Rubrivivax gelatinosus IL144: one gene and its partner. The protein of the gene in region 1 interacts with the protein of each later gene in a pairwise test. Links are inferred from orthologs where the notes say so. Each region holds a gene or a part of one and is shown in the gene's direction. Other genes may lie near its edges. The genes, in order: RGE_RS21850 and recJ.

Region 1 (14,107 bases):
CAGCATGGCCAAGACCTCCTCCCCTGACACCGCGCTGATGGCCAACGCGGTGCGCGCGCTCGCGATGGACGCGGTGCAGCAAGCCAACTCCGGCCACCCCGGCGCCCCGATGGGCATGGCCGAGATGGCCGTCGCGCTCTGGGGTCGCCACCTCAAGCACAACCCGGCCGACCCGAAGTGGGCCGAGCGCGACCGTTTCGTGCTCAGCAATGGCCACGGCTCGATGCTGATCTACGCGCTGCTGCACCTGACCGGCTACGACCTGCCCGTCGAGGAGCTGCGCAACTTCCGCCAGCTGCACAGCAAGACCCCGGGCCACCCCGAAGTCGACGTCACGCCGGGTGTCGAGACGACGACCGGCCCGCTGGGCCAGGGCATCACCAACGCCGTCGGCATGGCGCTGGCCGAGAAGCTGCTGGCCCAGCAGTTCAACCGCCCGGGCCACGAGATCGTCGACCACCGCACCTACGTCTTCCTCGGCGACGGCTGCCTGATGGAAGGCATCAGCCACGAGGCCTGCGCGCTGGCCGGTGCCTGGAAGCTCAACAAGCTGGTCGCGCTGTACGACGACAACGGCATCTCGATCGACGGCCAGGTCACGCCCTGGTACGTCGACGACGTCGCCAAGCGTTTCGACGCCTACGGCTGGAACGTCGTCGGCCCGGTCGACGGCCATGACGTCGCCGCCGTCGACGCCGCGCTGACCCAGGCCCGCGCCTCGGCCACCAAGCCGACGCTGGTGATCTGCAAGACGACGATCGGCAAGGGCTCGCCCAACCGCGCCGGCACCTCCAAGGCGCACGGCGAGCCGCTGGGCGCCGCCGAGATCGCGCTGGTGCGCGAAGGCCTGGGCTGGAAGCACGAGCCCTTCGTCGTGCCCAAGACCGCCTACGCCGCCTGGGACGCGCGCAAGACCGGCAGCGCCGCGCAAGCCGCCTGGAACAAGGCCTTCGCCGCCTACCGCAGCGCCTTCCCCGAGCTGGCCGCCGAGTACGAGCGCCGCATGAAGGGCGAGCTGCCCGCCGGCTTCGCGCGCATCGCCGCCGACGCCGCGATCGCCGCGCACGACAAGGCCGAGACGGTGGCCACGCGCAAGGCCAGCCAGCTGGCCCTGGAAGCCTTCACCAAGGCCCTGCCCGAGCTGCTCGGCGGCTCGGCCGACCTGACCGGCTCCAACCTGACCAACACCAGCTCGACGCCGGCGCTGCGCTTCGGCGACGACGGCGCGGCCAACGGCGGCCGCCACATCAACTACGGCGTGCGCGAGTTCGGCATGGCGGCGGTGATGAACGGCGTCGCGCTGCACGGCGGCTTCATCCCCTACGGCGGCACCTTCCTCACGTTCAGCGACTACAGCCGCAACGCGATCCGCATGGCCGCGCTGATGAAGCAGCGTGTCGTGCACGTCTTCACCCACGACTCGATCGGCCTGGGCGAAGACGGCCCGACGCACCAGAGCGTCGAGCACGCCGCGTCGCTGCGCCTGATCCCGAACCTGGACGTCTGGCGCCCCGCCGACACCGCCGAGACGACGGTGGCCTGGACGGTGGCGATCGGCAACACCGACCGCCCGACGGCGCTGCTGCTGTCGCGCCAGAACCTGCCCTACGCGCCCAAGGCGACGCTGGAAGACATCGGCAAGGGCGCCTACGTGCTCGCCGAGCCGGCCGAGGTGGGCCTGAAGAAGGCGCCGCAGGCGGTGATCATCGCCACCGGCAGCGAGGTGCAGCTGGCGCTGCACGCGCAGGCGCAGCTGGCCGCCGCCGGCATCGCGGTGCGTGTCGTGAGCATGCCCAGCACGACGACCTTCGACCGCCAGAGCGTCGAGTACAAGCTCTCGGTGCTGCCGGCCAAGCTGCCGCGCATCGCCGTCGAGGCCGGCGTCACCGACGGCTGGTGGAAGTACGGCTGCGCGGCCGTCGTCGGTCTCGACCGCTACGGCGAAAGCGCGCCGGCCGGCGTGCTGTTCAAGCTCTTCGGCTTCACGCCGGAGAACGTCGCCGCGGTCGTGCGCAAGGTGCTCGACCGCTGACCCGGTGGCAGGCACCGTTCGCCTTTGCCCACCACCGCCTGCAGGGCGGCGCGTGACCCGTCGCGCCGCCTGCGGCAAGATCGCTCCCTAGTGGCGCCGGCCGGGCCGCGAGGTCCGGTCGCCCAGGCGCCGAAGCCCGTTCACCTTCACCGTTCAGGAGAGACGACATGACCATCAAGATCGGCATCAACGGCTTCGGCCGCATCGGGCGCATGGTGTTCCGCGCCGCGATCAAGCATTTCGACGACATCGAAGTCGTCGCGATCAACGATCTGCTGGAACCCGACTACCTGGCCTACATGCTGCAGTACGACAGCGTGCACGGCCGCTTCAAGGGCGACATCTCGGTCGACGGCCACACGCTGATCGTCAACGGCAAGAAGATCCGCCTCACCGCGATCAAGGATCCGGCCGAGCTGAAGTGGGGCGAGGTCGGCGCCGACATCGTCGTCGAATCGACGGGCCTGTTCCTGACCAAGGAAACCGCCGAGAAGCACCTGGCCGCCGGCGCCAAGAAGGTCATCATGAGCGCGCCGTCCAAGGACGACACGCCGATGTTCGTCTACGGCGTCAACGACAAGACCTACGCCGGCCAGGCCATCGTCTCCAACGCCAGCTGCACGACCAACTGCCTGGCGCCGGTCGCCAAGGTGCTCAACGACACCTTCGGCATCAAGCGCGGCCTGATGACCACGGTGCACGCCGCCACCGCGACGCAGAAGACCGTCGACGGCCCGAGCAACAAGGACTGGCGCGGCGGCCGCGGCATCCTCGAGAACATCATCCCCAGCTCCACCGGCGCCGCCAAGGCCGTCGGCAAGGTCATCCCCGAGCTGAACAAGAAGCTCACCGGCATGTCCTTCCGCGTGCCGACCTCCGACGTCTCGGTCGTCGACCTGACCGTCGAGCTGAACAAGGAAGCGAGCTACGAGGAAATCTGCGCGGCGATGAAGGCCGCCAGCGAGGGCCCGATGAAGGGCGTGCTCGGCTACACCACCGACAAGGTCGTCGCCACCGACTTCCGCGGCGAGAGCTGCACCTCGGTCTTCGACGCCGACGCCGGCATCGCGCTGGACAAGACCTTCGTGAAGGTCGTGGCCTGGTACGACAACGAGTGGGGCTACTCCTGCAAGGTTCTCGAGATGGTGCGAGTCATCTCGGCCTGAAGACCCTGAACCCGGCTGCGGCCGGGACTCGAAGACGGCCCCCACGCGGGGCCGTTTTTCATGGCCGGCGCGAGTTCAGCGCGCGCAGCGGTGAAAGCGTGTGCCGCCGGGCAGCGCCGCGTCGGCCAGGCGCGCCTGCAACGTCGCGTCGGCGCGCGCGACCCGCAGCCAGTGCTGCGGCGGCGGGGGCGGCAGGGCGACGGCGCGGGCCGTCTTCACGCCTTTGGTCGAGATGGCGGCGAGCCCGCGTTCGGCGTCTTCGCGCGAGTCGTGGCGCGACAGCACGAGGCCGGGGGCCAGCTCCGGCGGCGCCTCCAGCGTCTCGTAGGGCACACGCAGCTTCTGCAGCGCGTCGGCGCGCGAGCGCATCGAGGCGCCGTCGGGGAAGCGGCCGATGTAGACCAGCCAGACCGAGGGCTGGGCCTGGTCGCGCCGCTTCCAAAGGTCGCCCGGCAGGCCGGTGGCGATCAGCGCCTGTTCGGCGCTGGCGGCGTCGGCGTCGTTGAACGGGCCGGCCTCGACGCAGGCGACGCTGGCCGCCGCGGCGCTGGCGGCCTGAGGCGTGACGATGCGGATCGTCTCGGGCTGGATCTGCGCCGCCAGCCGTGCCGGCTCGCGCTGGCCGTGCTGCGGTGGCGGCACGGCGGGGTCGAGCCAGCCCCGCGCCCAGGCGAAGAACAGCAGGTTGGCGCCGATCAGCAGGGCGGCCAGGGCCCTCAGCATGTGTCGTCCCGCAGGCGAACGCTGACCTCGCCGCTGACCAGCGTGTGCAGCGTGCCGGCGCGCACGCGCAGCGCGCCGCGTTCGTCGACGCCTTCGGCGACGCCGTGCAGCGGTTCGGGGCCGGTGGTCGTCACCGGCAGGCCGGCGAGCAGGTCGCGGCGTTCGAAGCCGGCCTGGAAGGCGGCGAAGCCCTGGGCCTCGAAACGCAGCAGCGCCTGCACCAGCGGCGCCGCCACCGCGGCCAGCGCACGCGGCGCGCTGGCCTCGCCGTCGAGCTCCTGCAGGCAAGCGTAGCCGTGGGTCAGGCCTTCGGCCGGCTGCGGCAGCACGTTCAGGCCGACGCCGACGATGCACATGCGGCGCTGGCCGACCGGCACGGTCTCGATCAGGATGCCGCCGAGCTTGCGGCCGCGGCCGGGGCCGTCGAGGATCCAGAGGTCGTTGGGCCACTTCAGCCCGATGCGCGGCGGCGCGACGTCCAGCGCCTCGGCGAGCGCGACGCCGACCGCCAGCGACAGCCCCGACCAGTCGCGCGGCGCCAGCGGCAGCGACAGCGAGAAGGTCAGCGACGCACCCGCCGCACCCAGCCAGTCGCGGCCCAGGCGGCCGCGGCCGCCGGTCTGGTGTTCGGCCACCAGCAGGCAGGGCTCGGTGTCGCCGGCGCGGCGGCCGTAGGGCGCCCGCGGCAGGTCGCCGAAGCCGCGCAGCTCGCCCGGGCGCGTGACCGGCGCGTCGCGCTGGCCGGCCTGGGCGCGGGCGCGTTCGATCAGGCGGGTGTTGGTGGAATCGGTGCTCGCGACGACCTCGACGCTGACGCCGGGCAGCAGCGGCTGCAGCTGTTGCCAGACTTCCTCGGCACCCCAGCGCAGCGGCTCGGCCTGGCCGGCGTGAAATGGCGTGGGCACCGGGGCGTCCATGGTCTCAGCGGCGCTTGGGCGCGAGCATCGTGCCGCGGCAGTTCGGGCTGCCGCAGTGGCAGGCGTATTCCTTCTTAAGCTTGGCGGTGTAGCGCTCGTCGATCACCAGGCCGTAGTCGTAGAAAAGCTCTTCGCCGGCTTCGATGTCGCGCAGCGCGTCGATGAAGACGCGGCCGTCGGCCAGCTGCTGGGCCTCGCAGTTCGGGTCGCAGGCGTGGTTGATCCAGCGCGAGGCGTTGCCGCCGACGTTGGCGTCGATCACGTGGCCGTCGTCGACGTGGAAGTAGAAGGTGTGGTTGGGCTGGGCCGGGTCGTGCGGGTGGCGGCGCAGCGCTTCTGGCCAGTCGATCAGCTCGCCTTTGTATTCGATCAGACGCGTGCCGGCGGCGATCGCCTGCAATGCGAACACCCCCTTGCCGTGCACGCCGCTGCGCCGCACCTGGATGCGTCGCGCATCGCCCCTTGGCGCCGCTGGTTGCACGGTCTTCTTCATTGGGTACATTGAAATTACAGGGGCGCGCGCGTGTGTGCGTGCGCGTGAAAGACGGCGGATTTTAGGCACGGCTTGCTTCGCCGTGAGCCAAGGCAGACATGACCAAGACTCTCATCATTGCGGAGAAGCCCAGCGTCGCGCAGGACATCGCGCGTGCGCTGACGCCGGTCGCCGGCAAGTTCGAGAAACACGCCGACCATTTCGAGAACGACCAGTACGTCGTCACCTCGGCGGTCGGCCACCTCGTGGAGATCAAGGCTCCCGAGGCCTACGACGTCAAGCGCGGCAAGTGGAGCTTCGCCCATCTGCCGGTGGTGCCGCCGCACTTCGAGCTGGCGCCGATCGACAAGTCCAAGTCGCGGCTGTCGGCGGTGGTCAAGCTGGTCAAGCGCAAGGACGTCACCGATCTCGTCAACGCCTGCGACGCGGGGCGCGAAGGCGAGCTGATCTTCCGCCTGATCGTCCAGTACGCCGCGGCCGGCAAGCCCTTCACCAAGCCGATCCGCCGCCTGTGGCTGCAGAGCATGACGCCGCAGGCCATCCGCGACGGCTTCGACAAGCTGCGCAGCGACGAGCAGATGCAGGGCCTGGCCGACGCCGCGCGCAGCCGTTCCGAGGCGGACTGGCTGGTCGGCATCAACGGCACGCGCGCGATGACGGCCTTCAACTCGCGCGACGGCGGCTTCTTCCTCACCACGGTGGGCCGGGTGCAGACGCCGACGCTGTCGATCGTCGTCGAGCGCGAGGAGAAGATCCGCAAGCACGTTGCACGCGACTACTGGGAAGTGCGCGCCGCCTTCGACGCCCAGGCCGGGCAGTACGAGGGCAAGTGGTTCGACCCGAAGTGGAAGAAGAACCCCGACGACGCCGAAGCGCGTGCCGACCGCCTGTGGAACGAGGCCGACGCCCAGGCCATCGCCGCCGCCGTGCGCGGCCAGCCGGCCACCGTCACCGAGGAAGCCAAGCCCAGCTCGCAGAGCAGCCCGCTGCTCTACGACCTGACGACGCTGCAGCGCGAGGCCAACTCGCGCTTCGGTTTCTCGGCCAAGACGACGCTGTCGATCGCCCAGGCGCTGTACGAAAAGCACAAGGTGCTGACCTACCCGCGGACCGACTCGCGCGCGCTGCCCGAGGACTACGTGGCCGTCGTCAAGCAGACCTTCGCGATGCTCGCCGAGGAAGAGCTGCCGGGCCCGCTGGCGGCGCTGTCGCAGCACGCGCGCAAGGGGCTGGACGCCGGCTACGTGAAGCCCACCAAGCGTGTCTTCGACAACACCAAGGTCTCGGACCACTTCGCCATCATCCCGACGCTGCAGGCCCCGAAGAGCCTGACCGAGATCGAGGCCAAGCTCTACGACCTGGTCGTCAAGCGCTTCATCGCCGTGTTCTATCCGGCGGCCGAGTACATGGTCACGACGCGCATCAGCAAGGTCGCGACGGCCGGCGCGACGCACCACTTCCAGACCAACGGCAAGGTGCTGGTCAACCCGGGCTGGCTGGCGGTCTACGGCAAGGAAGCCCAGGACGAGGACGCCAACCTGGTGCCGGTGACGCAAGGCGAGACCGTGCGCACCGAGGGCGTGGACGTCAAACAGCTGAAGACCAAGCCGCCGGCGCGCTACACCGAAGCGACGCTGCTGTCGGCGATGGAAGGCGCGGGCAAGCTGATCGACGACGACGAGCTGCGCCAGGCCATGGCCGAGAAGGGCCTGGGCACGCCGGCGACGCGCGCCGCGATCATCGAAGGCCTGATCCTCGAGAAGTACATGCTGCGTGAAGGCCGCGAGCTGGTGCCCACCGCCAAGGCCTTCCAGCTGATGACGCTGCTCCGCGGCCTGGCGATCGAGGACCTGACCAAGCCCGAGCTGACCGGCAACTGGGAGTACCAGCTGTCGCAGATGGAGCACGGCAAGCTGAGCCGCGAGCGCTTCATGGCCGAGATCGCCAAGATGGCCGAGCGCATCGTCAAGAAGGCCAAGGAATACGACCGCGACACGATTCCCGGCGACTACGCGACGCTGGCCTCGCCCTGCCCGAACTGCGGCGGCGTGGTCAAGGAGAACTACCGCCGCTTCGCCTGCATCGGCGCCGCCGGTTCGCCCGAAGGTAGCGGCTGCGGCTTCAGCATCACCAAGCTGCCGGCCGGCCGCACCTTCGAGCTCGCCGAGGCCGACGCGCTGCTGCGCGACAAGCGCCTGGGCCCGCTGGAAGGCTTCCGTTCCAAGGCCGGCTGGCCGTTCAGCGCCGAGCTGCGCATCGTGCGCGACGAGGAGATCGGCAACTGGAAGCTGGAGTTCGACTTCGGCGACGACGACAAGCCCGCCGAAGGCGAAGGCGAGCCGGTGGACTTCAGCGGCCAGCAGAGCCTGGGCCCGTGCCCGAAGTGCCGCAGCCATGTCTACGAGCACGGCACGAGCTACGTCTGCGAGCACGCCGTCGGCCCGCACGCGACCTGCGACTTCAAGAGCGGCGCCGTGATCCTGCAGCAGCCGGTGACGCACGAGGAGATGACGCGCCTGCTGACCACCGGCCGCACCAAGCTGCTCGAGGACTTCGTCTCGAACAAGACCAAGCGCAAGTTCAAGGCCTTCCTCGTCTACGACACCAAGGAAGGCAAGGTCGGTTTCGAGTTCGAGCCGCGTGCCGCGCGGCCGCCGGCGAAGAAGGCGCCGGCACGCAAGACCGCGGCGTGAACGACGCGCCGCCGTGCCTGAGTGCGGCCGGCGCGGCGGCCAGCCGGCTGCGCGTGGCGGTCGTGCCCAATGCGCGCCGCACCGGCGCCGACGGCCTGCACGACGGCGCGCTGCGCGTGCGCCTGAACGCGCCGCCGGTCGACGGCAAGGCCAACGACACGCTCGTCGCCTGGCTGGCCGACGAGCTGGACCTGCCCAAGCGTGCGGTGCGGCTGACTCACGGCCAGACCGGGCGGCGCAAGACGATCGAGCTCGACGCCGCGCCCGAGGCCGTGGCGGCCTGGCTGCAGCGCGTGCTCGCCGGCTGATTCAGCGCAGCAGCGCCGCCAGCTGCCAGAGCGCAAAACCGGCCAGCAGCGCCGCCGACACGAGGTTGACCCGGTGCTGCCAGCGGGCATCGAAACGCGTGCGCAGCCGGCCGACTGCGCCGGCCAGGATGAACCACCACAGCGCCGAGCCGGCGGCGACGCCGGCGACCATCACCCACGGCGAGGCCACCGCGCTGCGCCCGGCCAGCGCGCCGAAGACGGCGATGAAGGACAGGATGGTCGTCGGATTGGCCAGCGTCAGCACGAAGGTGCCGGCGAAGAGCCGCGCCAGCGGCGCCCGCTCGCCGGGCCCGCCCGCGCGCCGCGCCGGCGGCTGGCGCGCGATGCGCCAGGCCATCCACAGCAGCAGCGCCGAGCCGCCGCCGGCCAGCAGCGTGCGCTGCTCGACGAGAAAGGCGATCAGCGCGGTGACGCCGAAGGCGCCGACGGCGCCGTAGATCGCGTCGGCGACCGCCGCGCCCAGCCCGGTGGCGATGCCGGCGGCGGCGCCGTACTGCAGCGTGCGCTGGATCGCCAGCAGGCCGATCTGGCCCACCGGCGCGGCGATCGACAGCCCGATCGCGCCGGCTTGCAGGAAGAGGGTGAGTTGAGCGTCCACGGCTTCATTGTGCGAAGCCTTTGGCGGTCGATCCAGGCGATTCCTCAGGCTGAATTCTTGCGATATACCTAAATTTCAGGCCAAACTGCCACATGACCGAAAACGTGCTCGACGACAAGGCCTGGAAGCTGCTGCTCGCGCTGCAGCGCGACGGTCGCGCCCCGCTGAAGGTGCTGGCCGAAGCCGCCGGGCTGTCGATCCCGGCGACGGCCGAACGCCTGAAGCGGCTGCAGGACGCCGGCGTCGTGCGCGGCGTCGCTGCCGACGTCGACGCCGCGCGTGCCGGCTACACGGTGCGCGCGATCGTCGGCCTCACCGTCTCCGGCCAGCCGGCGAAGAAGGCCTTTCTCGAGCAGATCGGCCGCGCCGCCGAGGTGCTGGAATGCCACCACGTCGCCGGTGCCGACTCGTATCTGCTGACCGTCGTCGCCGCCGACCTGCCGGCGCTGGAGGCCTTCCTCGGCTCGATCAACGCCTGGGGCGAGACGCGCACCCAGATCGTGTTCTCGACGCCGATCCCGCGCCGCGGCCTGGTGCCGCCGGGCACGCTGCGCTGAAAGCCCGCCCGGGCGGATGCGGGACAATCCCGCCATGAACCCGATCGACGACATCGCCGCCTACATGGACCGCGTCGGCGCCGCCGCGCGCGCCGCTTCCACCGCGATGGCGCGTGCCGGCTCCGCCGCCAAGGACGACGCGCTGCGCCGCCTGGCCGCCGCGCTGCGCACGAAGCTCGGCCCGCTGCAGCAGGCCAACGAACTCGACCTCGCCGCCGCGCGCGCCGCCGGGCTGGCCGAGCCGATGGTCGACCGGCTCAAGCTCACGGCCAAGGTCGTCGAGACGGTCGCCGAAGGCTGCGAGCAGATCGCCGCGATGCCCGACCCGATCGGCGAGATCAGCGAGCTGCGCCGCCGCCCGACCGGCATCTCGGTGGGCCGCATGCGCGTGCCGCTGGGCGTCTTCGGCATGATCTACGAGAGCCGCCCGAACGTGACGATCGAGGCCGCGTCGCTGGCGATCAAGAGCGGCAACGCCTGCATCCTGCGCGGCGGCTCGGAGGCGCTGCATTCCAACCTCGCGCTGTGGAAGCTGGTGCAGGGCGCGCTGGTCGAAGCCGGCCTGCCGGCCGACGCGGTGCAGCTCGTCGAGACCACCGACCGCGCCGCGGTCGGGCGGCTGATCACGATGCCGCAGTACGTCGACGTCGTCATCCCGCGCGGCGGCAAGAGCCTGATCGAGCGCATCGCTGCCGAGGCGCGCGTGCCGGTCATCAAGCACCTGGACGGCAACTGCCATATTTACGTCGACGCCGAGGTCGACCTGGAGCAGGCGGTCGTCGTCACCGACAACGCCAAGACGCAGAAGTACAGCCCCTGCAACGCGACCGAGTCGCTGCTGGTGCACGCGGCGCAGGCCGCGGCCTTCCTGCCGCGCATCGGCGCGGTCTTCGCCGCCAAGGGCGTCGAGATGCGCTGCTGCCCGGCCGCCAAGGCGATGCTCGCCGCCGTGCCCGGCGCGCGGGTCGTCGACGCCACCGAGGCCGACTGGGACACCGAGTACCTGGCGCCGGTCATCAGCATCAAGGTCGTCGCCGGCCTCGACGAGGCCATCGCCCACGTCAACCGCCACGGCTCGCACCACACCGACACCATCCTGACGACGAACCACCCGAACGCGATGCGCTTCCTGCGCGAGGTCGATTCGGCCAGCGTGATGGTCAACGCCAGCACGCGTTTCGCCGACGGCTTCGAGTACGGCCTGGGCGCCGAGATCGGCATCTCGACCGACAAGTTCCACGCCCGCGGCCCGGTCGGCCTGGAGGGGCTGACCTCGCTGAAGTGGATCGTGCTCGGCCAGGGCGAGATCCGGCGCTGACCGTGTCCGCACTGCAGATCGCCGTGCTGGCCCTTGCGGCCGTGCTCGTGTTCTGGATGGTCGGCGCCTACAACCGGCTGATGGCGCTGCGCACGGCCATCGGCACCGCCTGGCAGCAGGTCGCCGAGGCGCTGGCACGCCGCGGCGAGGCCGCGCAGGCGCTGGCCCAGGCGCTGCGCGAACCGATGGCCGGCGAAGCCAAGGCGCTGGACGCGCTGCTCGCCGCCGAGGCCCAGGTGCGCGAGGCCGCCGCTGCGCTGGGCGCGCGTCCGGTGCGGCTGGAGGCCGCGCTGGTGCTGGTCAAGGGGGAGGCGGCGATGGGCGCCGCGGCCAGCCGCGTGCTGGCGCTGCTGGAGCAGCATCCGCTGCTGAAGGTCGAGCCGGCGATCGCCGAGCAGGCCGTGGTGCTGGCCGACGGCGGTTCGCGGCTGGCTTTCGCGCGCCAGCGCTTCAACGAAGCCGGCGCCGCCTACGACGAGGCGATCGCCGAGTTCCCGACGCGGCTGCTGGTGCCGCTGTACCGCTTCGGGCCGGCCGGCCGGCTCTGAATCAGGACTGGCCGACGATGGCCGCGGTGGCCACCAGTTCGTCGAACAGCGCCTTGCTGACCTGGCCCGAGACCGCGTAGGGGTCCAGCGTCGCGGTCTCCGAGTACTTCAGGAGCAGCGCCGGGTTCAGCCGCGCGATGCTGACCTGGCCCATCGACCAGCCGGCGAAGCGGCGTTCGCCGATCTCCTCGTAGCTGAGGATCTCGACCTCGGTGTGGCGCGGGTCGCCGACGATGCGCGCGTACAGGCGGTTGACGGCGCTGCGGCCGCCTTCGAGCACCTGCACGAAGATGCCGTCGGAATAACACAGCACCCCGGTGATGCCCAGCGCCGGGTTCTGCGCACGCGAGGCGCGCAGGATGGACTGCAGCTCCTCGGGGTCCAGCGCCGGCACGGCGCGGCTGACGTACATGAGGCGGACGAGCATCGCGGGCCTTTCAGTCTTGCTTGCGCGGCAGCAGCGAGAGGAATTCGCGCCGCAGGTTCGGATCCTTCAGGAACGCGCCGCGCATCACGCTGTTGACCATCGCGCTGTCGGTGTCCTTGACGCCGCGCCAGTGCATGCAGAAGTGGTCGGCTTCCATCACGATGGCCAGGCCGTCGGGGCGCACGCGCTCCTGCAGTTCGTTGGCGAGCATCGTCACCGCCTCCTCCTGGATCTGCGGCCGGCTCATGATCCAGTCGGTGATGCGGGCGTACTTGGACAGCCCGATCAGGTTGCTGTGCTCGTTGGGCAGCAGGCCGATCCAGACCTTGCCGAAGATCGGGCACAGGTGGTGGCTGCAGGCGCTGCGCACGGTGATCGGGCCGACGATCATCAGCTCGTTCAGGCGCTCGGCGTTGGGGAACTCGGTCACCGACGGCATCGGGTGGAAGCGGCCGCGGAAGACCTCGTCGATGTACATCTTGGCCACCCGCTTGGCCGTCTCCTGCGTGTTGTGGTCGCTCTCGGTGTCGATGACCAGCGCGCGCAGCAGCTCCTCGAGCTTGGCCTGCACCTCCTTCTTCAGCTCGGGCAGTTCGCCCTCGCGCACGAAGTCGGCGATGTTGTCGTTGGCGTGGAAGCGCTTGTCCGCGCAGACCAGGCGGTAGCGGATGCGTTCGGAGACCGGCAGCGTGGCCAGTTCATCCTCGCTGCGCAGCAGGCGCGGCGTCGCGGGCTCCGGGGGCAGGACGGTCTTGGCCATGGGAAGAGGCGGGCCGGTCGGCCGGTGGCGAAGGGACTCGGTATTGTGCGGCGCGCTTCGCCAGCGTGCAGGCTCCGCTTAGACTGCCCTGGTGACCACTCCGACTTCGTCCGTGCCGCTGTCGCGGCTGCTCGACCTGACCGCCGACGCCGTGCTCGCGGTGCGCCAGGGCCGTTCGCTGACCGACGTGCTGGCGCGCGTGGCGCCCGATGCGCGTCCCGGCGTGCAGGCGCTCACTTTTCACGTGATGCGCTGGCTGGGCAGCGCCGGCGAGGTGCGCGCCATCGTTGCGCCGAAGACGCCGCCGCCGCACGTCGAATCGCTGCTGCTGACCGCGCTGGCGCTGCTCTGGCCGACCGGCGAGCCCTCGCCTTATGCCGACCACACGCTGGTCGACCAGGCGGTGCATGCGGCGCGCCACCGCACGCCGGTCGCCGCCGGCTTCATCAACGCCGTGCTGCGCCGCTTCGTGCGCGAGCGCGAGCACCTCGCCAATTCGGCGCGGCACCAGCCGCTGGGCGCCTTCAACCACCCGCTGTGGTGGATCGAGCGCGTGCGCCACGACTGGCCGACGCAGTGGCAGGCGCTGCTTGCGGCGGCCAACGTGCACCCGCCTTTCACGCTGCGCGTCAACCGCCGCCGCGGCAGCGGCGAGGCCTATCTGCAGCGCCTCGCGGCGCAGGGGCGCGCCGCCAGCCTGGTCGACGACCCGGCGCTCGGCGGCCAGGCCATCGTGCTCGCCGAGCCCTGCCCGGTGACGCAGCTGCCCGGTTTCGCCGAAGGCGAGGTCTCGGTGCAGGACGCGGCCGCGCAGCGCGCCGCGCCGCTGCTCGTCGGCGCGGGGCTGCCGGCCGGCGCGCGTGTGCTCGACGCCTGCGCCGCCCCGGGCGGCAAGACCGCGCACCTGCTGGAACTTGCCGACCTGGACCTGCTGGCGCTGGACAGCGACCCGGTGCGCCTGGTGCGCGTGCAGGAGAACCTGCACCGGCTGCAGCTGCAGGCCCAGGTACGCGCCAGCGACGCGCGCGACACCGCGAACTGGTGGGACGGCCGCCCCTTCGACGCCATCCTGCTCGACGCGCCCTGCAGCGCCTCGGGCATCGTGCGCCGCCACCCCGACGTGCGCTGGCTGCGCCGTCCCGACGACATCACCGCGCTGGCACGGCTGCAGGCCGAGATGCTGGACGCGCTGTGGCCGCTGCTAGCCCCCGGCGGGCGCCTGGTCTACGCCACCTGCTCGCTGTTCCGCAGCGAGGGTGCCGAGCAGATCGACGCGTTTTTGCAACGCCACGGCGACGCCGGAGCGAGCCTCGATCCGCAGTCGCCCGGACACCTGCTGCCGCTGGCCGACAATTCGCCGCATCCGTCGGCCACGCCGCGCCGCGCGCTGCACGACGGCTTCTACTACGCCCTGATCCACAAGGCCTGAGCCCCGAGTCCTTCCCGTCATGCGATTGCCGCCGGTCCGCCGAAGACTGCTGCTGGGCCTGGGGCTGTCGGTCCTGCTCGGCTGGGCGGGTGCGGCCGGCGCCGCTCCCGGGGGCCA
Region 2 (13,979 bases), 2.5 Mb from region 1 along the record:
CAGCCACTCGGCCCAGCTCGGCGCCGGATCCTGCGGCCCCAGGCCGTGGATGGCCCGCAGCTGCTCGTTCCAGGTGACCAGCGGCGGCTCGACGCTCCAGTAGCCGATGCCGGCGGTGCGCGTGACGAGCTCGAAGCGCCGGCCCAGTTCGGCGACGCGGCGCGACTCGTCGACGCGTTCGGTGACGTCCATCGCCACGCCGATGAAGGCCACCGGCCGGCCCTGGCCGTCGCGCTCGACGGCGCGGCGCACGAGCATGCTGCGCCAGGCCTCGCCGTCGGGACGGCGGTAGCGCAGCTCGGTGTCCACCGGTTCGTCGCTGGCCAGCACGGCCTGGCGCTGCGCGTCCAGGCGCGGCAGGTCCTGCGGGTGCACGAGCTCGCGCAGCTGGGCGGCGGGCAGGCCGCGGGGCTCCAGCGGCAGGCCCAGCACCTGGGCGGCGCGCGGGTTGTAGTGCACGCGGTCGTCGCCCAGGTCGTGGCGCCACAGCGCGATGCCGGTCATGTCGGCGGCCATCGCGATCTGCGACATCGTCGAGTCGTGCGAATGGGCCAGCGACCAGGCCAGCGTGTCGTCGACGAGAAAGCCGACGGCGCGCGAGGCGCGGCCCTGCTCGTCGGGCAGCACGACGCACTCGCACAGCAGCGAGCGCAGCTGGCCCGCCGGCGTGCGCGCGTGGTAGCGGTAGCGGTGGTGCCCGAGGCGCTGCAGCGTCTGGCGGATCGAGCCGACGAAGCCTTCGTGGTCGGCGGCGACGATGGCGCGTTCGGCCTCCTCCATCGGCGGCGCCTCGCCTTCGCCGTCCAGGCCGCGCATCGCGAACACGCGCCGGTCCCAGAAGCCGCGGCCGGTCCGCAGGTCGCGCTCCCAGCGGCCCAGACGGCCGACCGAGACGGCCACGTCCTGCAGCGCGCGCAGCTCGTCGCGCTCGGCTTCGACGGCACGTTCGGCGTCGCGCGAGACCAGCGACAGCAGCAGGCTGCCGTCGGCCAGGCGGGCCGGCGTGACGGCGATCCAGCGCGCGCCGGCCGGCGCGTGGCGGCGCAGCTCGAAGCTCCGGCGCTCGTCCCAGCCCTGTGCCAGGCGGGCCGCGGCCTCGGCGTCCAGGCCGAGCAGCTCGGCGGCCGGCGTGCCGGGGGCGGCGCCCTCGCGGCCCAGCAGCGTGCGGGCCGCGGCGTTCAGCCGCTGCAGGCGGCCGTCGGCGTCCAGCGCCAGCGTCGCCGCGGGAAGGGCTTCGAACCAGTCGACGGGGGCGAGATCCGCTGCCGTGGGCGCGGGCGGGGGCGTCGATTCACGGCGCGGCATTCGGGACGGCTGGCGAGTTCTGATCGATCGGGCCGCCAGTATGACGCCGTCACATCGGTTTGGAGTGCCGCGGCGGCGACGCTGCGGCGCCCGCGCGACTGCCGTTCACATCGGCTTGAAGCGCCAGGCGTAGGCCTGGCTGACCGCCAGGCGCTCGGCGTGATCACGCAGATGCAGCGTGATGCGGCCCAGCTCGTCGCGGTGCGCGCGTGCGATGGCGCTGGCACGCACGATGCAGCCGCGGTGGACCTGCCAGAAGAGCTCGCCGTCCAGCCCTTCGGCGATCTCCTTGAGCGGTTTGCGCACGTGCGCTTCGTCGTTCGACGTGACGACGCGCGTGTACTTTTCGTCGCTTTGGAAGAACAGCACCTCGTCGATGCCGAACATCTTGATCGTGTCGCCGACGCTGGCGCTGATCCAGCGCAGCCGCGTCGCCGCGTCGCGCTGCGCGAACTGGCTGCCCAGGCGCTGCAGCAGCGCGTCCAGCTCGGGCGCCTGGGCGCGCGCGGCCAGGCGCTCGCGCAGCCGGGCCACGGTCTGCGCCAGGCGGTCGGCGGCGATGGGCTTGAGCAGGTAGTCCACCGCGCCGGCGTCGAAAGCCTCGATCGCGTAGCTGTCGTAGGCGGTCGTGAACACCGCGTGGCAGCGGCCGCTGGCCGCGCGCGCGACGTCCAGGCCGCTGAGCCCCGGCATGCGGATGTCGAGGAAGGCGACGTCGGGCTGGCAGCGCTCGATGGCCTCGACGGCCGCCGGCCCGTGTTCGCACTCGGCGACGATGCGCAGCTCGGGCCAGGCGGCGGCGAGCATGCGGCGCAGCTCGGCGCGCGGCAGGTCCTCGTCGTCGGCCAGCAGGGCGGTGGGTTCGTTCATCGTCGGGTCCTTCAGGCTTCGGCTTCTTCCAGCGGCACGGTGATCGTCGCCGAGACGCCGCCGCCGGGGCGCGCCTTCAGCGTCAGCGCGGCACGATCGCCGTAGAGCTGCGCCAGGCGCTCGCGGATGTTGGCCAGCCCCAGCCCGGTGCCGGCGGCCGAGGCGCCGAAGCCGGCGCCGTCGTCCTCGACGACCAGGGCGAGGCGGCCGTCCTCGCTGCGTTCGGCGCGTACATCGACACGCGCCGGGCCGATCTTCGGCTCGACGCCGTGCTTGACGGCGTTCTCGGCCAGCGAGATCAGCATCAGCGGCGGGAAACGGTGGCGCAGCAGCGGCTCCTCGGCCTGCACCGACCAGCCGAGCCGCGGCATGCGCGCGGCCATCAGCCCGAGGTAGGCGCGCACGATCTCGAACTGGCCGCCGACGGTGGCCTGGGCCGAGCCGTCGCTGCGCAGGCGCGGGATCGCGGCGCGCAGGTATTCGACGAGGCGGTCGATCATCTCGGCGGCGCGTGCCGGGTCGGTGGCGATCGCGCTGCGTACGCCGGCCAGCGTGTTGAACAGGAAATGCGGCTCGACCTGCGCGGCCAGCACCGACAGCCGCAGCTCGGCTTCGCGCCGCTGTGCCTGGGCCTCGGCGAGCGCGCGTTCGCGCGCCAGCGCCGCCAGGCCTTCGCGCTCGCGGCGCAGGCCGCGCAGCCCCAAGCCGCCGGCGAGCAGGAAGGCGACGCCGGCGCGCGTGACGAAGTTGGAGATCTGGCTGGCCGGGTCGTCCGGGTCGCTGCCGCGGGTTCCCGAGTGCGGTTCGGCCTCGTCGTCGGGCGAGCGGATCGTCATGCCGATCAGCATCACGATCCGGCGGCGCTTGCCGTGTTCGTCGACGTTGCCGGTGCGTTCGGCGATGAACTGCTTCAGCGGCTCGGCACCCCAGGCGTGGAAGGCCTGCGTCGCGGCGACGACGGCCAGGATGGCCAGCACCAGTGCCCACCATTCGCGGCGATCGTCCCAGCGCTGCCGGCGCACCCAGACGCCCAGCGCCGGGCCGAGCAGCGCCGGGCCCGTCAGCGTCAGCACCAGCTCGGCGATGCCCGGCCACGGCCGGTCGGCCGGGTTGTCGTTGGTCAGCACCGTCAGCACCAGCACGACGAAGACGCTGCCCAGGATCAGCGCCATGCGCCACAGCCGGCCACGCGCCCAGGCCGGGCTGAACACCGGCCAGCGGCGGTAGCGTGTGAACCAGCCGTGGTCGCGGCCGGTGAGTTCGGCCGGCAGCGGCTGGTCCAGCGCGGTCACGGGAATCGTCATGGGGCGAGAGCGTAGCGCCTGGCCGGGCGCGCCACGGCGCACGCGACGAACGCCGCGCCGGAGCCGACGAAGGCCGTCAATCGGCGATCGTGTCGGCGCCCACCGCCGAGGCCGGCTTCGGCGCCGCGCCCTTCAAGTTGAGCCAGGCGCTGGCCGCGCCGCAGGCGGCGATGACCGCCATGCCGACCCAGGCCCAGCCGTCGGGCAGGTGGCGGAAGACGATCCAGCCGACCAGCGCCGCGGCGCCGATCTGGGCGTAGACGAAGGGCATCAGCGTCGAGGTCGGCGCCATGCCCATTGCCAGGATCAGCATCAGGTGGCCGCCGGTGCCCAGCAGGCCGATCAGCATCATCCAGCCCCATTGCGCCGGCGTCGCCGCGGCCAGCGCGCCGAGCGCGTCCACGGGGCCGGCGAACAGCAGCGGCAGCAGGATCGCGGTGCCGGTGAAGCCGGTCCAGAAGTGCGTCGTGTACGGGTTCTCCAGCGCCGCCATGCGGCTGGTCAGCACCTGGAACGAGGCGTAGGTGAAGGCGCCGCCCAGCGGGAACAGCACCGCCCAGCCGAAGACGCCGCTGCCCGGGCGGATGACGATCAGCGCGCCGACGAAGGCGCCGATGACCAGCAGCCAGCGCAGCCGCGAGACGCGTTCGCCGAGGAACCAGCCGGCCAGCAGCGTCACCAGCACCGGCGTCAGCATGTTGATCGCGGTGAACTCGGGCACCGGCATGGCCTGCACGCCGAAGAAGCTGAAGCCGCTGGTGGCCAGCAGCAGCGCGCCGCGCAGCGCCTGGAATCGCGGGTGCGCGCTGCGGAAACCGTGTTTCGGGTCGAGAGCCAGCCAGACCGTCATCGCCAGTGCCTGGAAGGCGTAGCGCACGGTCAGCAGCACCAGCACCGGCAGCGCCGCGCCCAGCCAGCGCACGCTGTTGTCCATCGTGCCGAAGCACGCGGCCATCGCCAGCACCAGTGCGATGCCGAGCCCGGGGCGGCGCCCGGTCATGGCGTGGCCATCGGCCTGGCGGCCGGTCCCGCCGGGCGGGAACGAGCCCCGGGGCTCATGCGCGCTGGATGCGCCCGGCCAGCGCCTGCCAGACCGGCGTCAGCCGTCCGGGCAGGTCGGGCAGGGCACCGAGGTCGACGCGGCTCTCGTCGGGCGAATGGAAGTCGCTGCCGCGCGAGGCGAGCAGCTCGAACTCGAGCGCGGTGTCGGCGTACTGCAGCTGCTCGGCCACGGTGTGGCTGCCGGTGACGACCTCGACGGCCTGCCCGCCGTGGGCGACGAACTCGCTGAACAGCGCGTACTCGGCGGTCGGCGAGAAGCGGTAGCGCGCCGGGTGCGCGATGACGGCCACGCCGCCGGCGCCGGTGATCCAGCGCACCGCGTCGCCCAGCCCCGCCCAGTGGTGCGGCACGTGGCCGGGCTTGCCGGCGGCCAGGTAGTGGCGGAAGACCTCGTGCGTCTCGGCGAAGTAACCGGCTTCGACCAGCCAGCGCGCGAAGTGGGTGCGCGAGATCAGCTCGGGGTTGCCGACGTAGCGCAGCGCGCCCTCGAAGGCGCCGCGGATGCCGACCGCGGCCAGCGCCTGGCTCATGCGTTCGGCACGTTCGCGCCGTCCCGAGCGGATGGCCTGCAGCCCGGCGACGAGCGCCTCGTCCTCGGGGTCGACGCCCAGGCCGACGATGTGCACCGACTCGCCGGCGAAGGTCACCGAGATCTCGCAGCCGGCGAGAAAGCCCATGCCGAGATCCAGCGCCGCTTCGCGGGCGCGGGCGACGCCGCCCAGTTCGTCGTGGTCGGTCAGCGCCCAGAGTTCGACGCCTTGCGCGTGGGCGCGCGTGGCGAGGGCTTCGGGACTCAGCGTGCCGTCGGAGACGTCGGAATGCGAGTGGAGGTCGGCGTTGATCAGCTGCACCGCCCGGGATTCTAGGAAGCGGGGCGCGGGTTCACCGCGCCAGGGTCATCGTGCGCCCGCAGCGTGCCGCCAGCGACTCGTCGTGGGTGACGACGACGAAGGCCGTGCCCTGCTCGCGCGACAGGCCCAGCATCAGATCGAAGACGGCGCCGGCGGTGCCGCGGTCGAGGTTGCCGGTGGGCTCGTCGGCGAGCACGCAGGCCGGGCGCGTGACCAGCGCCCGCGCGATCGCGACGCGCTGGCGCTCGCCGCCGGACAGCTGCGCCGGGTGGTGCGCCACGCGTGCGGCCAGGCCGACGGCGGCCAGCATGCGCTCGGCGGCCTCGCGCGCGGCCTCGGGGCTCTCGCGGCGGATGCGCAGCGGCATCGCCACGTTGTCCAGCGCGCTGAACTCGGGCAGCAGGTGGTGGAACTGGTAGACGAAGCCCAGGTGCCGGTTGCGCCAGCGGCCCTGTTCGGCGGCGTCCATCGTCGCGAAGTCGCGGCCCATCAGCGTCACGCGGCCGGACGTCGGCCGGTCCAGTCCGCCCAGCAGGTGCAGCAGCGTGCTCTTGCCCGAGCCCGAGGCGCCGACGACGGCCAGCGTCTCGCCGCGGCGCACGTGCAGGCTGACGCCGCGCAGCACCGTGACGTCGAGATCGCCTTCCTGGAAACGCTTGTGCAGCTCGACCGCGTCGAGCACGCGGTCCGGATCGTGTTCACTCATAACGCAGCGCCTCGGCCGGGTTCACGCGGCTGGCACGCCAGCTCGGGTACAGCGTGGCGACGAAGGACAGCAGCAGCGAGACGACGGCGATCGGCACGATGTCGGCCATCATCGGTTCGCTGGGCATGCGGCTGATCAGGTAGATGCTGCCGGGCAGGAAGGCCACGCCCAGCAGGCGTTCGAGCGCCGGCACGATGACGTCGATGTTGAAGGCCACCAGCAGGCCCAGCGCGACGCCGCTCAAGGTGCCGATGATCCCGGCCGTCGCGCCCTGGACGATGAAGATGCCCATGATCGAGCGCGGGCTGGCGCCCAGCGTGCGCAGGATGGCGATGTCGGCGCGTTTGTCGGTCACCGTCATCACCAGCGTCGACACGAGGTTGAACGCGGCGACGGCGACGATCAGCGTCAGGATGATGGCCATCATGCGCTTCTCGACCTGCACCGCATCGAACCAGTTGCGGTTGGTCTGCGTCCAGTCGCGCACGATCACCGACGGGCCCAGCGCCTGAGCCAGTTCGTCGCCGACGCGGCGCGCCTGGTGCACGTCGGCCAGCTTCAGCTGCACGCCGGTCGGGCCGCCGGTCTGGAACAGGCGCGCGGCGTCGTCCATCGCGATCAGCACCAGGCCGCTGTCGTACTCGTAGTGCCCGGCCTGGAAGGTGCCGGTGACGGTGAACTGCTTGAGCCGCGGCACGACGCCGGCCGGCGTGAACTGGCCACCCGGCGCGGCGATCGTGATCGTGTCGCCGACTCGCACGCCCAGCAGCCGCGCGAGCTCGGCGCCGATCACCGCGTGCCACTGGCCGGGCTGCAGCGCCGCCAGTTCGCGGTCGCGCAGCTGGTGCGCCAGGTCGGTGACCTCGGCTTCGGCCGCCGGATCGATGCCGCGCACGACCGCGCCTCGCAGCACGTCGCCGCGGCCGACCAGGGTCTGCGCGGCGACGAAGGGCGCGGCGCCGACGACCTGCGGGTTGGTGCGTGCCGCCGCCACCGTGGCCTGCCAGTCGGGCAGGGCGCCGCCGCCGGCGTCGTGGATCTCGACGGCCGAGATCACGCTCAGCATGCGGTCGCGCACTTCCTTCTGGAAACCGTTCATCACGCTGAGCACGATGATCAGCGCGGCCACGCCGAGCGTGATGCCGAGCACCGAGATCGCGGAGATGAACGAGATGAAGCCGTTGCGTCGGCCGGCCCGTCCGGCGCGCGTGTAGCGCCAGCCGACGTGCCACTCGTAAGGCAGGTTCATGGGGCCGGGATGCTAACCCGCCGGCCGCGGCCGACCCCGCGCGGCGCCGGATAATGCGCGCCGTGCACCTGATCGTTCCTTTCGCGGCGCCGCTGTCGGACGCCGGTCGCGCCGCGTTGCGCAGCCTGGAGCTGCCGCGGCTGCGCGAACTGCTCGCCCGCCTGCCGGCGCGCGTGCACGACGACGGCGTGGAGACCAGTTTCAGCCCGCCGCACGAACGTGCGCTGGCGCTCGCGCTCGGCTTCGCCGGCGGCGACGGCCAGTTGCCCTGGGCCGCCTGGCATGCCGCGCAGGACGGCGCCACCGACCTCGGCGACCTCGCCTGGGGCGAGCTGACGCCGGCCCACTGGCGCCTGGGCACCGAGCAGGTCAGCTTCCTCGACCCCGAGTCGCTGGCGCTCGACGAGGCCGGCTCGCGCGCCTTCTTCGAGCTCGTCGCGCCGCTGTTCACCAGCGAAGGCTGTCTGCTGCGCTGGGCGGCACCGCTGCGCTGGTACCTGGCCCACGAGAGCCTGGCCGAGCTGCGCACGGCGTCGCCGGACCGCGTCATCGGCCGCCACGTCGACCCCTGGCTCACCGACCAGCCGGCGGTGCGCCTGGTGCGGCGGCTGCAGAACGAGGTCCAGATGCTGCTGTACACGCACCCGCTGAACGACAAACGCGAGGCGCGCGGCCTGCCGACCGTCAACTCCTTCTGGCTCAGCGGCTGCGGCCCGGCGCAGCCGGTGCGCGGCCGTGTGCCGACGGTCGACTACCGGCTGCGCAGCCCGGCGCTGAACGAAGACTGGGCCGGCTGGTGCCAGGCCTGGCGAACGCTGGACGCCGGCCCGATCACCGAGCTGCTGGCGGCCCGCGTGCGCGGCCAGGCGGTCAAGCTGACGCTGTGCGGCGAACGGTCCTCGGTGGCCTGCGAAGCCGGCGGCGCCTGGCAGTCGCTGCGCGCGCGCCTGGCGCGCCCGGCGCCGAACGAACTGCTGGAGACGCTGTGATCCTCCAGTCCCGCGACGTGCCGCCGCGTGCGGCCTTCGCGCTCGAACAGGCCGGCGTGCACCCGCTGCTGGCGCGGCTGCTGGCCGCACGCGGCGTGCGCGCCGCCGACGAGCTCGACACCCACCCGGCGCGCCTGCTGCGCCCCGACGCGCTGCGTGGCGCCGCCGAGGCCGGCCGGCTGCTGGCCGACACCATCGCCGGCGGCGGCCGCATCTGCGTCGTCGCCGATTACGACTGCGACGGCGCCACCGCCTGCGCCGTCGCGCTGCGCGGCCTGGCGATGCTGGGCGCGCGCCGCGAACACCTGCACTACGTCGTGCCCGACCGTGCGGTGCACGGCTATGGCCTGACGCCGGCCATCGTCGAGCTGGCGCGCGAAAAGCGCCCGGATCTGCTGGTCACCGTCGACAACGGCATCGCCAGCCTCGAAGGCGTGGCGCACGCGCGGGCGCTGGGCCTGGCAGTGCTGGTCACCGACCACCACCTGCCGGCGATGGACGCCTCGGGCGTCGTGCTGCCGGCGGCCGACGTCATCGTCAACCCGAACCAGCCCGGCTGCGGCTTCGACAGCAAGGCGCTGGCCGGCGTCGGCGTCGTCTTCTACGTGCTGCTGGCCGCGCGTGCCGAGCTGCGCGCGCGCGGGCGCTTCGACGCCGCGACGCAGCCGCGGCTGGAGTCGCTGCTCGACCTGGTGGCGCTGGGCACGGTGGCCGACGTCGTGCGCCTGGACGCCAACAACCGCCGCCTCGTCGGCCTGGGCCTGGCGCGCGTGCGTGCCGGGCGCATGCAGCCGGGCGTCGCGGCGCTGTTCGCCGTCGCCCGCCGGGCGCCCGAGCGGGCCGCGTCCTTCGACTTCGGCTTCGCGCTCGGGCCGCGCATCAACGCCGCCGGCCGCCTGGCCGACATGACGCTGGGCATCGAGTGCCTGCTGACCGACGACACGATGCGCGCCGCCGAACTGGCGGCGCAGCTCGACGCGATCAACCGCGAGCGCCGCGAGGTCGAGGCCGGCATGCGCGAGGCCGCCGAAGCGACGGTGCAGCGCTACGGCGACACCGACACGCCGCCGGCCGTCGCGCTCTTCGACCCCGGCTTCCACGAAGGCGTGGTCGGCATCGTCGCCGGCCGGCTCAAGGACCGGCTGCACCGGCCGACCTTCGCTTTCGCCTGCGGTGCCGACGGCGCGCTGAAGGGCTCCGGGCGATCCATTCCCGGCTTCCACCTGCGCGACGCGCTGGACCTGGTCGCCAAGCGCCACCCCGGGCTGCTGCTGCGTTTCGGCGGCCACGCGATGGCCGCCGGCTGCACGCTGGCCGCGGGTGGCTTCGAAACCTTCGAGCAGGCGCTGCGTGCCGTCGCCGGCGAATGGCTGGACGCGGCGACGCTGGAGCGCCGGCTGGCCGTCGACGGCCCGCTGGAGCCGCAGTGGTTCGACGCGCCGACGGTGGCGCTGCTCGACGCCCAGGTCTGGGGCCAGGGTTTCGAGGCGCCGGTGTTCTGCGACGAGGTGCAGGTCGTGCAGCAGCGCCTGGTCGGCGAGAAGCACACCAAGCTGCGCCTGCGCCACGGCAGCGCCGTGCGCGAGGCGATCTGGTTCGGCCACGCCGACCCGGTGCCCGAACGCCTGCGCCTGGCCTACCGCTTGTCGCTGGACGAGTGGAACGGCCAGCAGCGTGTGCAGATGGTGGTCGAAGCGGGGCTCGAAGCCACGGCCTGAGCGCCGCCGACGCAGCAGGGGATTGCGCCGGCCGCTGCGCGGCGAACAATGCCTTCCTTCCCCGGAAGGAGGCGACCATGCCCGCTGCGCTGCGCGACATGCCCGACGAAGGGCTGGAACTGGTGAAGAGCTTCGAGGGCATTCCCGACGGGGACCCGAGCACGGTCAACATCGACCCCTATCTCGACCCGGTCGGCATCTGGACCATCGGCTGGGGCCATGCCATCGCCGACAGCGCCGGGCGCTGGCTGCGCGGGCCGGCGGCGCGCGACCAGGCGCTGGCCGCCTATCCGGGCGGCATCACCCGGGCCCAGGCCGAGACCCTGCTGCGCGCCGACCTGCTCGACGCCTGCCGCGACGTGCAGCGCCTGGTGACGGTGCCCCTGACCGACGCGCAGTTCGGCGCGCTCGTCAGCTTCGCCTTCAACCTCGGTGCCGGCAGCCTGATGAAGTCCACGCTGCTCAAGCAGCTCAACGCCGGCGACGCCGCCGGCGCGGCCGAGCAGTTCCTGGTCTGGGACAAGGGCCGCGTCGACGGCGTGCTCAAGCCGCTGCCGGGGCTGACGCGCCGCCGTCGCGCCGAGCGTGCGCTGTTCCTCGGCGAGGACTGGCGCGCGGCCGGTGGCGTGCGCACCGTGCGCGGCGCGGTCGTGCTGCCGCTGGCCTCGCGTTCGATCGCGCGCCGTGCCGAAGCCGAGGAGCAAGCCCCGCCGGCGCGCAAACGCCCCGCGCGCGGCGCCGTGCTGGCGACGCAGGACCCGCTGCAGCTGCGCCTGCCGGCCGGCAAACCGCGGCGTGCCGCGGCCAAGCGGGCGAAGAAACGTTCGGAGCCGGCGCCGGCCTGAAGTCGCGGGGCGCGTCAGGCGACGCGCCCGAACCACCACAGCGACAGCCCCGAGGCCAGCAGCGCCAGCAGCGCGCCGACGCCGGCGAACAGCGCCGTGATCTCGGTCTCCTTGCGCTCGACGACCATGCGCGAGCCCAGGCTCTGGTAGACCTTCTTCAGGTCCTCGGCGGTGCCGGCGTAGAAGTACTCGCCCATCGTCATCTGGGCGATCTGCTTGAGCGTGTCCTCGTCCAGGCGCACGCGCATCGACCAGCCCTCGAAGCCGATGATCTCGCCCTTGGTCGTGCCGATGCCCACCGTGTAGACGCGGATGCCGCGGTCGGCGGCCATCTTCGCGGCGTCGATCGGGTCGGGGCCGGTGGTGCGCTGGCCGTCGGTCAGCAGGATCATCGCCGCCGAGCCGTAGGAGCCCACAGGCACCGGCGTGAAGTCGGTCTTCTTTTCCGGGTCGCCCAGCATGCGCGGCATCGCACGCTGGCCGGTCACCTGCTGGATGTCGATGCCGGCATTGGGGAAGATCGTCGCCAGCGACAGCACGATGCCGCTGCCGATCGCCGTGCCGCGCTGCAGCTGGAAGCGCTCGATGGCGGCCAGCACGTCGTCGCGGCTGGTCGTCGGCGCCTGCACGACGGCGGCGGTGCCGGCAAAGGACACGACGCCGACGCGCACCTCGCGCGGCAGCGACTCGACGAAGGCGCGCGCCGCCTCCTGCGCCGCGACCAGCCGGTTGGGCTTGACGTCCTCGGCGCGCATGCTGCCCGAGACGTCCATCGCCAGGATGATCGTGCGCTCGGCCATCGGCAGCGTCAGCGTCGCCGTCGGCCGCGCCAGCGCGAGCAGCAGCGCGGCCAGCGCCAGCGCCATCAGCGCCGGCGGCACATGGCGGCGCCAGCCCGGGCCGCGGCCCAGCGCCTGCTTGACGATCGCGACGCTGGCCAGGCGCACTGTCGCGCGGCGGCGCCGGCGCAGGATCCACAGGTACAGCAGCACCAGCACCGGCAGCAGGGCCAGCGCCGGCAGCATCTGCGGCCACAAAAAGCTCATCCCCCGGCCCCCAACGGTTCGGCACGTTCGCGCAGATGCGCCGGCAGCCGCGGCGAGGCCTTCAGCCGCGCGCGCTGGCGGCGCAGGTCGGCAAACCGCAGCAGCGCGTCGAGCAGGTCCTCGTCGGTGGCGAGTTCCAGCACGTCGACTCCCGACTCGGAGAGCGCGCCGCGCAGCTTCTCTTCCTCGGCGGCGGCGAGCGCGTCGTGGCGGGCGCGGAAATCGGGGTCGGCGGCGTCGACCAGCAGCTGCTCGCCGGTCTCGGCGTCCTCGACGGTCACCAGGCCGACGTCGGGCAGCGCCATCTCGGCCGGGTCGAGCACGCGCACCGCGACGACCTCATGACGCCGCGCCAGCCGGCCCAGCGCCGGCCCCCAGCCGGGCGTGCTGATGAAGTCGGAGACGACGAAGACCACCGAACGCCGGCGCAGGATGCCGCCGGCCGTGTCCAGCAGCTCGGCCAGCGTCGTCGGCGAGTTCCCGGGCACTGGTTTGTCGGACGCCTGCATGCGGCGCAGCAGCTCCAGCACGTGGCGGCGCGTCGCCGAAGGCGGCAGCACGTGTTCGACCTTGCGGCCGTAGAGCACCGCGCCGACGCGGTTGCCGTGGCGCGTGAAGACGCGCGCCAGCGCACCGACGAAGCCTTGCGAGACCTCGCGCTTGCTTCGCCCACGCGAGCCGAAGTCGACGCTGGGCGACAGGTCGAGCAGGAACCAGGCGGACAGGTCGCGGTCCTCGACGAACTGGCGCACGTAGGGCTGCTGCAGCCGCGCGGTGACGTTCCAGTCGATGTGGCGCACGTCGTCGAAGAGCTGGTATTCGCGCAGGTCGGCGAGGTCGACGCCGGTGCCGCGCAGCAGCGTGCGCCAGTCGCCCTGCAGCACGCCGTCCAGGCGGCGCAGCACCGTCCACTCCAGGCGGCGCAGCAGGTCCTCGGCCGACTCAGGCACCGACGCTCCCGTCGAAACGCCCCCCGGCCAGCGGCTTGTCGGGCGGGGCGATCTTCTTCATCACGCGCTGCACGATGGCGTCGGCGCTCACGCCCTCGGCCAGCGCCTCGTAGCTCAGCACCAGGCGGTGGCGCATCACGTCGGCCACCATGCCGGCCACGTCCTCGGGCAGGGCGTAGCGCCGGCCGGCCAGCAGCGCCAGCGCGCGGGCGCCTTCGATCATGCCGATCGTCGCGCGCGGGCTGGCGCCGTAGGTGATCAGCCGGCCGAGGTCGGCGAGGTCGTGGCGCGCCGGCGTGCGCGTCGCCGAGACCAGCTTCACCGCGTACTGGATCAGCGCCGGGTCGACGTAGACCTCGCGGCACTGGCGCTGCAGCGCGGCCAGCGCGAAGGTGTCGGCCACCGGGTCGATCTCGACGGCCGGGCCGGTGACGCGCTGGGCGATGACGAATTCCTCTTCCTCGCTCGGGTAGTCGACCAGCACCTTCATCATGAAGCGGTCGACCTGGGCCTCGGGCAGCGGGTAGGTGCCTTCGGTCTCGATCGGGTTCTGCGTCGCCATCACGACGAAGGGCTCGGGCACGCGGTGGGTCTCGCCGGCGATCGTCACCTGGCGTTCCTGCATCACCTCCAGCAGCGCGCTCTGCACCTTGGCCGGCGCGCGGTTGATCTCGTCGGCCAAGAGCAGGTTGGCGAACACCGGGCCCAGCGAGGTCGAGAACTCGCCGGTCTTCTGGTTGTAGATGCGCGTGCCGACGAGGTCCGAGGGCACGAGGTCGGGCGTGAACTGGATGCGCTTGAAGCTGCCGCGGATCGCACGCGCCAGCGTCTTGACGGTCAGCGTCTTGGCCAGGCCGGGCACGCCTTCGACGAGCAGGTGACCCTGCGCGAGCAGGGCCACGAGCACCCGCTCGAGGAAACGGTCCTGGCCGACGACGACCCGCTTGACCTCGTAGAGCAGGCGCTCCATCAGCGCCGGGGTGGTATCGCTCTCGGGTGGTGTCACTGGGCTCTCCGTGGATCGCCGCTCAGAACGGCGGCATGCCGGCGGCGGCCGCGGCATTCTCGATCGGCACGGCAAAGC

What was found.
Region 2: the proteins of RGE_RS21850 (region 1) and recJ interact in binary tests that used the Escherichia coli proteins (3 or more experiments, as listed by UniProt). The link is inferred for Rubrivivax gelatinosus IL144 from one-to-one orthologs.

What each region holds. Positions count from the first base shown.
Region 1 is NC_017075.1:4,782,921-4,797,027, reverse strand. Bases 5,099-8,226 are described here. They hold RGE_RS21850 (DNA topoisomerase III), read left to right. Parts: upstream 5,099-5,429; coding sequence 5,430-8,024; downstream 8,025-8,226. Other genes in these bases: RGE_RS21845 (DUF167 domain-containing protein), read left to right, coding at 8,021-8,226; RGE_RS21855 (SET domain-containing protein), read right to left, coding at 5,099-5,331. Also shown: tkt (transketolase), read left to right, coding at 5-2,032; gap (type I glyceraldehyde-3-phosphate dehydrogenase), read left to right, coding at 2,200-3,198; RGE_RS21865 (hypothetical protein), read right to left, coding at 3,274-3,921; RGE_RS21860 (biotin--[acetyl-CoA-carboxylase] ligase), read right to left, coding at 3,915-4,838; more of RGE_RS21855, read right to left, coding at 4,843-5,098; more of RGE_RS21845, read left to right, coding at 8,227-8,332; RGE_RS21840 (LysE/ArgO family amino acid transporter), read right to left, coding at 8,334-8,951; RGE_RS21835 (Lrp/AsnC family transcriptional regulator), read left to right, coding at 9,044-9,508; RGE_RS21830 (glutamate-5-semialdehyde dehydrogenase), read left to right, coding at 9,543-10,826; RGE_RS21825 (LemA family protein), read left to right, coding at 10,829-11,374; RGE_RS21820 (BLUF domain-containing protein), read right to left, coding at 11,376-11,801; folE (GTP cyclohydrolase I), read right to left, coding at 11,812-12,561; 16S rRNA (cytosine(967)-C(5))-methyltransferase RsmB, read left to right, coding at 12,653-13,990; RGE_RS21805 (DUF4390 domain-containing protein), read left to right, coding at 14,010-14,107.
Region 2 is NC_017075.1:2,249,408-2,263,386, forward strand. What follows is about bases 7,694-10,693. They hold recJ (single-stranded-DNA-specific exonuclease RecJ), read left to right. Parts: upstream 7,694-8,332; coding sequence 8,333-10,054; downstream 10,055-10,693. Other genes in these bases: RGE_RS10530 (hypothetical protein), read left to right, coding at 7,694-8,336; RGE_RS10540 (lysozyme), read left to right, coding at 10,132-10,693. In the rest of the region: RGE_RS10495 (PAS domain-containing hybrid sensor histidine kinase/response regulator), read right to left, coding at 1-1,305; RGE_RS10500 (LytR/AlgR family response regulator transcription factor), read right to left, coding at 1,411-2,175; RGE_RS10505 (sensor histidine kinase), read right to left, coding at 2,187-3,479; RGE_RS10510 (DMT family transporter), read right to left, coding at 3,556-4,479; RGE_RS10515 (3',5'-nucleoside bisphosphate phosphatase), read right to left, coding at 4,535-5,392; RGE_RS10520 (ABC transporter ATP-binding protein), read right to left, coding at 5,424-6,098; RGE_RS10525 (lipoprotein-releasing ABC transporter permease subunit), read right to left, coding at 6,091-7,347; more of RGE_RS10530, read left to right, coding at 7,401-7,693; more of RGE_RS10540, read left to right, coding at 10,694-10,899; RGE_RS10545 (VWA domain-containing protein), read right to left, coding at 10,914-11,945; RGE_RS10550 (DUF58 domain-containing protein), read right to left, coding at 11,942-12,895; RGE_RS10555 (AAA family ATPase), read right to left, coding at 12,888-13,865; RGE_RS10560 (S1C family serine protease), read right to left, coding at 13,924-13,979. UniProt on the Escherichia coli protein: Single-stranded-DNA-specific exonuclease.